DNA from 2 places in the Metabacillus sp. RB-C-LZQ-3-1 genome. Region 2 is predicted to be linked to the other one. Evidence: riboswitches for the same ligand, from Rfam matches in the RefSeq annotation. Region 2 holds a riboswitch; the other holds the start of a gene.
What was found. Region 2 has a riboswitch for thiamine pyrophosphate ahead of AC4GZ8_RS21360 (LuxE/PaaK family acyltransferase). Riboswitches for the same ligand answer to the same signal wherever they lie in the genome.
Positions count from the first base shown of each region.

Region 1: it holds a riboswitch for thiamine pyrophosphate, as region 2 does, so the genes downstream of both, thiC (phosphomethylpyrimidine synthase ThiC) here and AC4GZ8_RS21360 (LuxE/PaaK family acyltransferase) in region 2, are expected to answer to the same signal.

Region 1 is NZ_JBZFLI010000006.1:125,364-130,077, forward strand. Features, by position in the region: gene AC4GZ8_RS11695 (Ger(x)C family spore germination protein) at 1-612, shown strand, start outside; gene AC4GZ8_RS11700 (YmaF family protein) at 713-1,132, shown strand; gene thiC (phosphomethylpyrimidine synthase ThiC) at 1,228-2,964, opposite strand; TPP riboswitch at 3,095-3,210, opposite strand; gene AC4GZ8_RS11710 (MOSC domain-containing protein) at 3,389-4,045, opposite strand; gene AC4GZ8_RS11715 (aspartyl-phosphate phosphatase Spo0E family protein) at 4,135-4,311, opposite strand.
Region 2 is NZ_JBZFLI010000018.1:19,689-24,402, reverse strand. Features, by position in the region: gene AC4GZ8_RS21365 (acyl-CoA reductase) at 1-1,377, opposite strand, end outside; gene AC4GZ8_RS21360 (LuxE/PaaK family acyltransferase) at 1,374-2,456, opposite strand; TPP riboswitch at 2,572-2,681, opposite strand; gene AC4GZ8_RS21355 (histidine phosphatase family protein) at 2,876-3,424, opposite strand; gene AC4GZ8_RS21350 (hypothetical protein) at 3,615-4,094, shown strand; gene AC4GZ8_RS21345 (amidase) at 4,639-4,714, opposite strand, start outside.

The DNA.
Region 1 (4,714 bases), on a different contig from region 2:
GTCTATTTATTTGAATTAATAAAACTCCGTGCAGAACGAGGAATTGATCCTATACTACCAATAATAGAAGCTGAGGAAAAAGACTATTCGATTAATGAGGTAGGTGTTTTCTCGAACCTAAGACATGTCTTAACGATCAATGATGAGCAAACAAAGTATTTTAATATCATCACCAATGATGCAACTAAAACAGAAATAAAGGCGGAAAAAGAAAATGAAACACCATATTTTATTTTTTCGACAGATAGAGTTCAATCAAGCTATCGAATAGATACAGAAAACACCCCCGCTAAAATTGTGTTTAATATTAAAATTAGCGGAGTTGTTGAAGAGGCTTTTGATGTATTAGATGATGAAAAGAAAACAGAGTATGAAAAAATCATTGAAGATGAGGTAAAAGACCATACTGAAAGATTGTTACGTCTTTTTCAAAAAGAAAAAGTTGACCCAATTGGGTTTGGTTTAAGGTATCGTGCATCACATATTGGCAAGGAAAAAACAAAAATAGGGGAATGGGATTCTATCTATCAATCAGCAAATTTTAAGGTTAATGCAAATATTCAAATGAAAAATGTTGGAACGATTCAAGATCAGGATGGATATCCAGAATAGCTGCTTTTCTTTTAGGATTAGAAAAGCATGGACAACTTTCTTAACTCTTTTTTCTTTCATAATAAGTAATTAAGACTTATTAATAAGGAGATGAAAAAAGTTGATCCATATAGGTATGGTTAAGCCTCATCACGCACATCGTTTCGAAGCAAAAACAATTGAAACGAAAGGACACTATCATATGATAGATGGCTTTACAATAATAGTAAATGGAAATAGCTTTGATCGCCATCGCCATTATTTTAGAGGTGTGACAACCACTTCAAATAATCATTATCATCGCTTTTATGGAGAAACTGGTCCTGCGATTCCTCTTAAAAATGGCGGCCATTTTCACTTATTTGAAGGTCGTACTTACTATAACTATGATGAGGCTACTTTTTCACAATTTGGTGGTGTGACATATGGGGAGGGGGAACGTCCGAAGCATGATCACACGTTTTCAGGTAGAACACTTGAAATAGTTGGGGAAGACCCGTTTTTTAGTAGGATTTTAAAGGGGCAGAATTCATGGGAATAACAAAAGGGATTTATCTTTCTTAGATAAATCCCAAAGTAAAAAACTAATAATGGCTTCTAGTCATTTGCTGCTTTGAACTGAACGATTCCCATATTTTATTTATAAATTTGAGAACCTGATTCAACGAATTCCTTTGCTTTTTCTTCCATCCCTTTTTCTATTTCTTGATTTGCAACTTTTTCCTTGATATCTTGGGAAATTCTCATTGAGCAAAACTTTGGTCCACACATCGAACAAAAGTGGGCTGTTTTTGCGCCTTCTGCTGGTAATGTTTCATCATGGTATTCCAAGGCCTTTTCAGGATCAAGAGAGAGATTAAATTGATCATGCCATCTAAATTCAAATCGTGCTTTTGATAGAGCATCGTCACGATTTTGGGCACCGGGATGTCCCTTAGCTAAATCAGCTGCATGTGCGGCTATTTTGTAGGCAATCACTCCTTCACGAACATCTTCTTTATTCGGTAAGCCGAGATGCTCCTTTGGTGTCACATAGCATAGCATCGCTGTTCCGAACCAACCAATCATTGCTGCACCTATTGCGGAAGTAATGTGGTCATAACCAGGAGCGATGTCTGTGGTTAATGGTCCCAAAGTGTAAAATGGTGCTTCCTGGCAGATGCTTTGCTGTTTCTCAACATTTTCTTTAATAAGATGCATTGGAACATGACCTGGACCTTCTATCATCACTTGAACGTCATATTCCCAGGCAATTTTCGTAAGCTCTCCTAATGTTTCAAGTTCAGCAAATTGTGCTTCATCATTTGCGTCAGCAATAGATCCGGGACGTAAACCATCACCTAAAGATACAGCTATATCATATGCCGACAAGATCTCACATATCTCATGGAAGTGAGTATATAAGAAGTTTTCCTGGTGATGGGCTAAACACCATTGTGCTAAAATGGAACCGCCTCTTGACACAATTCCTGTTGTGCGATTGGCAGTTAATGGAATGTATCTTAATAGAACGCCAGCATGGATGGTGAAATAGTCGACTCCTTGCTCGGCTTGTTCAATGAGAGTGTCACGATATACATCCCATGTTAAATCTTCAGCAATCCCATTTACCTTTTCTAATGCTTGATAAATTGGTACAGTTCCAACAGGTACTGGGGAATTGCGAATAATCCATTCTCTTGTAGTATGGATATTTTTCCCTGTTGATAAATCCATAATCGTATCAGCACCCCAGCGAATTGCCCATGTCATCTTTTCAACTTCCTCTTCGATAGATGAGGTAACAGCTGAATTTCCGATATTGGCATTAATCTTAACATGGAAGTTTTTTCCGATAATCATTGGTTCGCTTTCAGGATGATTAATATTTGCAGGAATAATAGCCCGACCTGCAGCTACTTCACTTCGAACAAATTCAGGATCCATTTGCTCACGGATCGCAATAAACTCCATTTCAGGCGTAATAATTCCCTTGCGAGCATAGTGAAGCTGGGTAACTCTCTTGCCATTTTTCGCAATGAGCGGTTGTAACGTTTCTGATGGGAATACTTCGACTGCGGAAGAAGTATTCGCTCTATATCCGTTATCTTCAGGTTTAATTTTCCGTCCTTCATAGTGCTCAACATCATGGCGACCCTTGATCCAGTTTTCTCTTATTCTTCGTAATCCTTTTAAGATATTGATTTCGGCGTTTTGATCAGTATAGGGGCCACTTGTATCATAAACATGTACGGGTGGATTTTCTTTTTCGTCAAATGTATTCCGAGTTTTTCCTTGTGAGATTTCTCTCATTGGCACTTGAATGTCAGGTTGACTTCCTTGCATATAAATTTTCTTGCTGCCTGGGAATGGTTGTTTTACATTAATCTTCATCTAATCTCCTCCTTGAAATTTCATCTACTTGACAACAACGGAAGGAAATAAAAAAACGAGTTCTGATTTTCAGAACCCGTTCGTTAGATGTAGGAAATATAATAAAAAGGGGTGCACATAAAGACCCTTCTTTAGACTATTCCTACTTCCCTACGCTGGTATCATCCAGATCAGGTTCAAAGGGTCAAAGAACTTCGAGCGCGTTCCTCTCTCAGTCCAAGCTAATGGACTCCCCTAGTAGATAATGGTAATTTATTTATAACCATGTATTATCATATCACAATGAAAAGGTAAGTCAACAGAATCTTTTGTACTATCTGAATTTTATTTTATAAACCATTAGTGGCTGGTAAAAGCACTAGTTTTTCTTTAAAAAAATTAGAATGTGAGATAGATCATTAAATGAATGCTTTCTCTTATTTAACTAGCGAGATTTTTTAGTAATAGATTTGTGTAATTTTTCCATCCGAAGCATCCATTCTTTAGAAAGTGCATCTAATGATAATATCAATTCAATCTTTTCCAGGTTATTTTTTTCATGAAAATAAGTATGATGAATGGTGCTGATCGAAATTTCCTTTGGATGCTTATCAAGTAACTTTATGGCCGAATCAGAATAAATGACACCTTCTTCTAATACTCGAAAGAAGTATCCGGTGTAACCATATTCAATTATTTTGTTTAATAGAGTATGAATGTTTGTGTATTTATTAATGGTCGAGCATGGAAACCTACCTTGAGAAACTTGAATAACAGCCTCACCGATTTGGTATATATCTCCAACACAAACATCCTCCTCTGTCATTCCTATTAGAGTAAGGTTTTCTCCAAAGGCAGCTTTTGGGAGTGATTGTTGATAAAGCTGTTCCCAATATTTATAGTGTTCATATGCATATACACAAATCACTCTTTCAGTTCCGCCGTGAAAATCATGATTTTCAACATCATCCCCAATTATTCCCTTTGACGTAACCTTTAGCTCATTCACTTGATTTTTTGCTATACCTGACCGAAATTCCTTTCCTTTATATGTAAGGGTAGAAGGGGTTCCTTTACTTAACCAAACAATTTGACGATCCATTTCATTCACTTCCTTATAAAGAGATAAAAAATACACCAAGGCTTTACCCTTTGATGTATTTCAACATAAACATATTCCATCAAATGATATTATTGGTGTTTATCTTTTTGTCTATCTTTTGAATTGCTTTCAGTCATTTTTATATTTAGTAATTCATCTAAGTGTTGACTTGCAATTAATGTTTGATGTGAATTTAAGCCATCTTTCTTAGCAATTAGAAACATCTTGTTTCGGTATTCCTCAATAACGGTATCTAAAGTTTTCACAATGAACACCTCGCAATAAACATCTAGGTAAAATGATCCTAGTACTTTTATTATCTGATATTTTAGGAGAATGTAAATAGTATACTGTGTTTTTTTTCCTTTTTTTATAAAAAAAAGTCGAAATACTATATTTAGTGATCGGAAAAAAAGAGGGTTGCAGATATTGTGTTTTACTGATTGGAGATTTAGTATGAGACCTAACGGTTGTTAAGAAAAATGTCCTAGTTAGAGGGGATGATACAACATAAAAAACGCTACAGCGAATATGATTTGCTGTAGCGTTTTTTTTTAGGTCTTGGAAATGATAAAATTCTTGTATTGTGGATAAGCGCTCGACTTCCAGATCCGAAGTACACAGACGTGCAAGTGCAGTCGTTGCAACAGGACGTTGCGGCTTATTTGC
Region 2 (4,714 bases):
TAGTAAATTAAAACGCCCATCATGATGCCACGCTGCTTCTGGAGATGTCATATTTCCAAGACCTGTTATCCGTGTTACACCCGCACTTCCTAATAAGTCAGAGATTTGAAAGAGCTCCTCTGGTGAAGCTGCGATCCCAACGGTTTGTAAATATGATCGGGAAGTCTCAATGTATGGCAAGATATCAAATAACTCGTCCACCTCAACAACTCTGATGACACGGTTTAAACAACTTGGTGTTAATTCCCGATCGTCCCGATCAAAAACAACCGCCCAGGCATTATGTTGTTCTCCAAGGATTTCTTTATCCTGGTTCGTAAATAAATTAAACTCTTCCTTCTGTCTCCATTCGGCAAGAGTTGCTGCTTCTTCTATTGAAAGACTTCTGCGCGGATACCTCTTTGCAAAGCTTTCTAATTCATGCGCTAAATATCTAGCAAACTCTCTCGGTTCTACATTCCCGCCTTTTTGCACATAAAACACATGTGGGGAGTAACAACCCTGTTGATCATATCGAATCACATCATACGCGGCATCCCGAACCGTTTTCCATACTTTACGAGAGTCGAGACTAACCCTTGAAACAATACCAAAGCTAATTTTGTGACCAAATGGCAGGAAGCGTGTGGTAATTGGAATACGGCTTTTGATTGATTCCAGTGCTTGATTTCCACCATAAGCAAGCACAATATCTGCTTGTTGAAAAATACGTCGCTCCTTTTCCTCGTCACCGCCCTTCCACCAAATGACTGCTAAGCAATCGGCAAGTCTTGGCTCTACTTCGACAATCATCTTAGCAAACCAGCCTGCAAATAAGGGTTCCGCACTGGGTAGTTTGCCAATGGTGCCTGATTTAACGATCAGACTTGAAATGAAGCTCCAAAGCGGAAGCGCAGGAACATTCCCAGCCCAGACTTGAACTGTTACATTTGCCCCCACAGCCTTAGAGAACCCTCTTTTCGTTCTCGGCTGAAAATCGTCTAATAGCAATGGATTACCAAAATCCTCTACGATAAAACGCTGCAAATTCTGTTTGCGAAATGTTTTTAAATAGTTTGTTAATCCGATTCTAATTAATTCCTTGTCATATCCTGTGACAATTGGCAGGAGCTCTTCGGCTTTTTGACGATAGGGATTAGAGCGATCTAGAAGCTGCTCAATAACCTTATCAATTATTTCTATTATTTGTGTTACTGTCATTGACTTAAGCACTGAAACAGATGACTCTTTAACTCCTTCTATCACTTCATCGAGTTGTTGTTGTGATAATAGAGGAACCTGAACGTCTAACCTTCCAGTATCAGATTCAAAAGTTAACGTTTTATATTCTACTTCTCCCCCGAGGGAGCTAGGAAGATAGCCTGCTATTTCGTTCATTGAATGGGCCCCTTTGCAGCCCTTATAAACTCATCTACAGCAATTGAGCATCCTTTTGCCTCTGCTCCTTGTACTCGACCTAATAATAAAAAGCCTTCCTCTTTCTCCACTCCAAGATCTTCAGTTAAAATGGTTGTAACTGAATTGAAGTTTGCCAAGTCACAATGAACAAGGACACCTTTTTCTCCTTTGGCAACGTCTTCCCCTGTTAATGGATTGATCACTCTTGTACGAATCCAATGTGGACCTGATTTTACTGATGGAACCATGCTATTTCCGTTATCATAAAATTGCGTACTAAGTTCAGTCATTCCATACATATTGATACAATCTGACTTTTCAACCCCTAGTAATGTTGAAAGTTGAGTATAAAACGTCTCTAAATCAAGCTCTTTTGATTTATTCTTAAAGCCGCCGGTATCTAGAATTCTACTTCCTGATGGAAGGCGGAATGATCTTCCCCTTGCTTGTAATTCATCAAACAAGTGAACAAAGCTAAAAGATGCACCGAGGAGGGCAAATGGTTGACCTGATTTTTCAGCTTGTTCTAATGCAAACAATAATTCCTCAACTTGCAAGCCTTGATCATTGACAAAGTATTGACTATCACTTGTCCCATATTCTTTAAATGCTAATGCTAGATAATGTGATAGAGATGAATTCGGCATTTCCTCTTCAGTTGGAAAGAGGATACCCATTTTTATTCGATCATGCCCCTTCATAAAACGGTCCTTAAAGTTTTTTAACATCGATTGATTGTAAACCTCTAATGTTGGATGGTAATGCTTCCCTCTAATGCCTTTCGTTGTTCCGCTAGTCATATACACATCCTCTGATTGTTCAGGGTCCTCACAGCTTAAGGTGAGCTCCTTAAATGCATTAATGGGTACTGCAGGGATATCCTTCCAATTTCTAACCATTCTAGGTGTTTTTCCTTTTTGACGACAATACATTTGAAATGGTGTGTTATTTGTGTATTGGTAACGAAATAATTGTAATGCTAGATCATTAAAGGCTTCTTCAGAAGAATCCTTAGCTTTAATAAAATGCAGAACACGATCTACGATTTCTTGTCTCAATTCGTCATACCCTCTTTCTTGATATCATTCTTAGTTGAACGTAAGGGATGTACTCAATTTGCTATGTATTTTTTAGAAAAATAAAAAGAGCACTTTGCAAGCGCAAAGTGCTCATAGTTTCACTACTCACATTCCCTACGCTGGCATTATCCAACAGGTTAAAACGGTCAGCAACGGAATAGTTGCAATCTCAGCCAGTTTCCACCAGCCCCCGAAAGATATTAATATTTTAAAGGTAGTTTACTTAATTTTCGTATAAAAAACAAGAGATAAGTCATTAAACTTGAAGCTCTAAAGAAAGATTAAGTGAAGTTTAATGCTACAAATAATAGAATTTAAAGAAAATTGGTCTCACCCACTATTGTATGAGGACTGCAGCAGTTCATTAAGTCAGACCCCTTTACAAAACTTTTTAAGTGTTAGCTCCATAATCGTTCAAAAGTGATTTCATTGCCATCAGATTTTAAAAGATATATGTCAGGGTTACTAAGACTGGACCATTCAGCAAAACCAAATTCCTTATTATAATGGTTTAATAGTAAAGACATTACATTTCCATGTGTCACAATGATGGTATTTTCAAATTCACTTTTCAAAACGTTATCAACAACTTCTACTATTCGTTTTAGCGCCTCTTTGCTGGACTCTCCACCTTCAAACTTTATATGAAAATCCTCAAATGTTTGTTTTAATTTCTCAAACCAATCCGAAAGTTGGTTAGTGCTGAGTACACGTTCTTTTAATAGGCTATCTATTTCTATCTCAATATTTAACTGATTTGCAAGTGGTTGTATTGTTTGAATAGCACGCTTATACGGACTTGAAATGATGCGATCAACTGTAATATTATCAAAAAAATCAGCTAAATCATTGGATTGTTTTAAACCTCTTTCCGTAAGTGGTGATTCGGGCGGCTGCCCTACAGCTTCACAATGCCTGATAATATAAATGTTCTTCAATTGTGCCACTCCTTTATTTCCGTTTTTTTAATGTTCATTCATATTCGCAGGAACTTTTTATCTATTAAAGTTTAACTATATTGCTGGCTTAGTAAGGAGAAAGTCTTACCGCCCTGGATTATATACTTTCATTAATTTCGATACTAAATCATAACTATAAAGATAGGGGTTCAAATTTACTGAAAAAGGAGTTGTTTTTTTGTATCCATATTATTATTATCGAGTGAACAACTGGGGACATCTTTTACATTTATTAAACCAAAGTTTATACGCTGAAGAAATGGTTTGTGCTATGAGCTCTGAACTTTTCCATATACCAGAAACCAAAGATTTAAAAGGGAATCGCGAAATGCATGATCATCTAGTTCCTGCTTCCTATCATCGCGTTACTGCAGTAGGTTCATCACAGAGACTTGTTAATGGAGAGCAACAACAATCCATTGTAGAAACACTAGCAGCTTGTATAAAAAATGCTGAAAATCAAGATAAAAAAGTACGTGATGGTTTAAAAACGATGGAGGAAAATGCAAGCCCTGAATATAAGCTGTTTATGAAAGTAATTATCAAATGGCAAGAACAAGCAGAATCCTATTTAAATCAAGCAAAAAAATCATTGCAAACGATGGGAGTTTCATTATCTACCGAAAGTGGACAGCAAAATGGAGATTACAATTATTGAGTAATTTATCAGGTTGGTACTAGCAACCAACCTTTTTATTGAATGTTTATAACTAAGCTTTCCTTAGATAAGACAAATGAACTAGCTTAAATGTAGAAACACTCCTGTTTGTTCAGTAATAGAAGATTAATTGTCATTAAAATAAATTAACCGTTTTTTAAGAATAATACTCAAGGGATTTGTTGTTATATTTTGAGTTAAAAATCACGTAGTTTTCGATCTACTATCAAGTTTTTTAGAACAAGAAAAACATAAAAAGCCAGCACTTAAAACTAAACAAAAAGGAATAAACCCCAAAATAGGCATTATTATTGCCCAGAACAACAGATATGCACTTATAGCAAATAAAAGCCAACTAGAAATTAGGAGAAAACTAGAGAGAAAATCTATCATAATGATATCACCAAGTTTAAATTTTTTTAATATTAAGTTACTTTGATTATACCATATACAGTAATCCCCATATGTGTGACCTTGGCTTTGCATATTGAACAGCAAACTAAAAAGCCAATCATCCGTAAATGATTGGCTTACTTCTATTAATCTATTGCAACACAGGTGCTTCTCGATGGTTCGTTCCTTCTTGATAAGAGTAAGCTAACTTAATTAAAGTTGGTTCA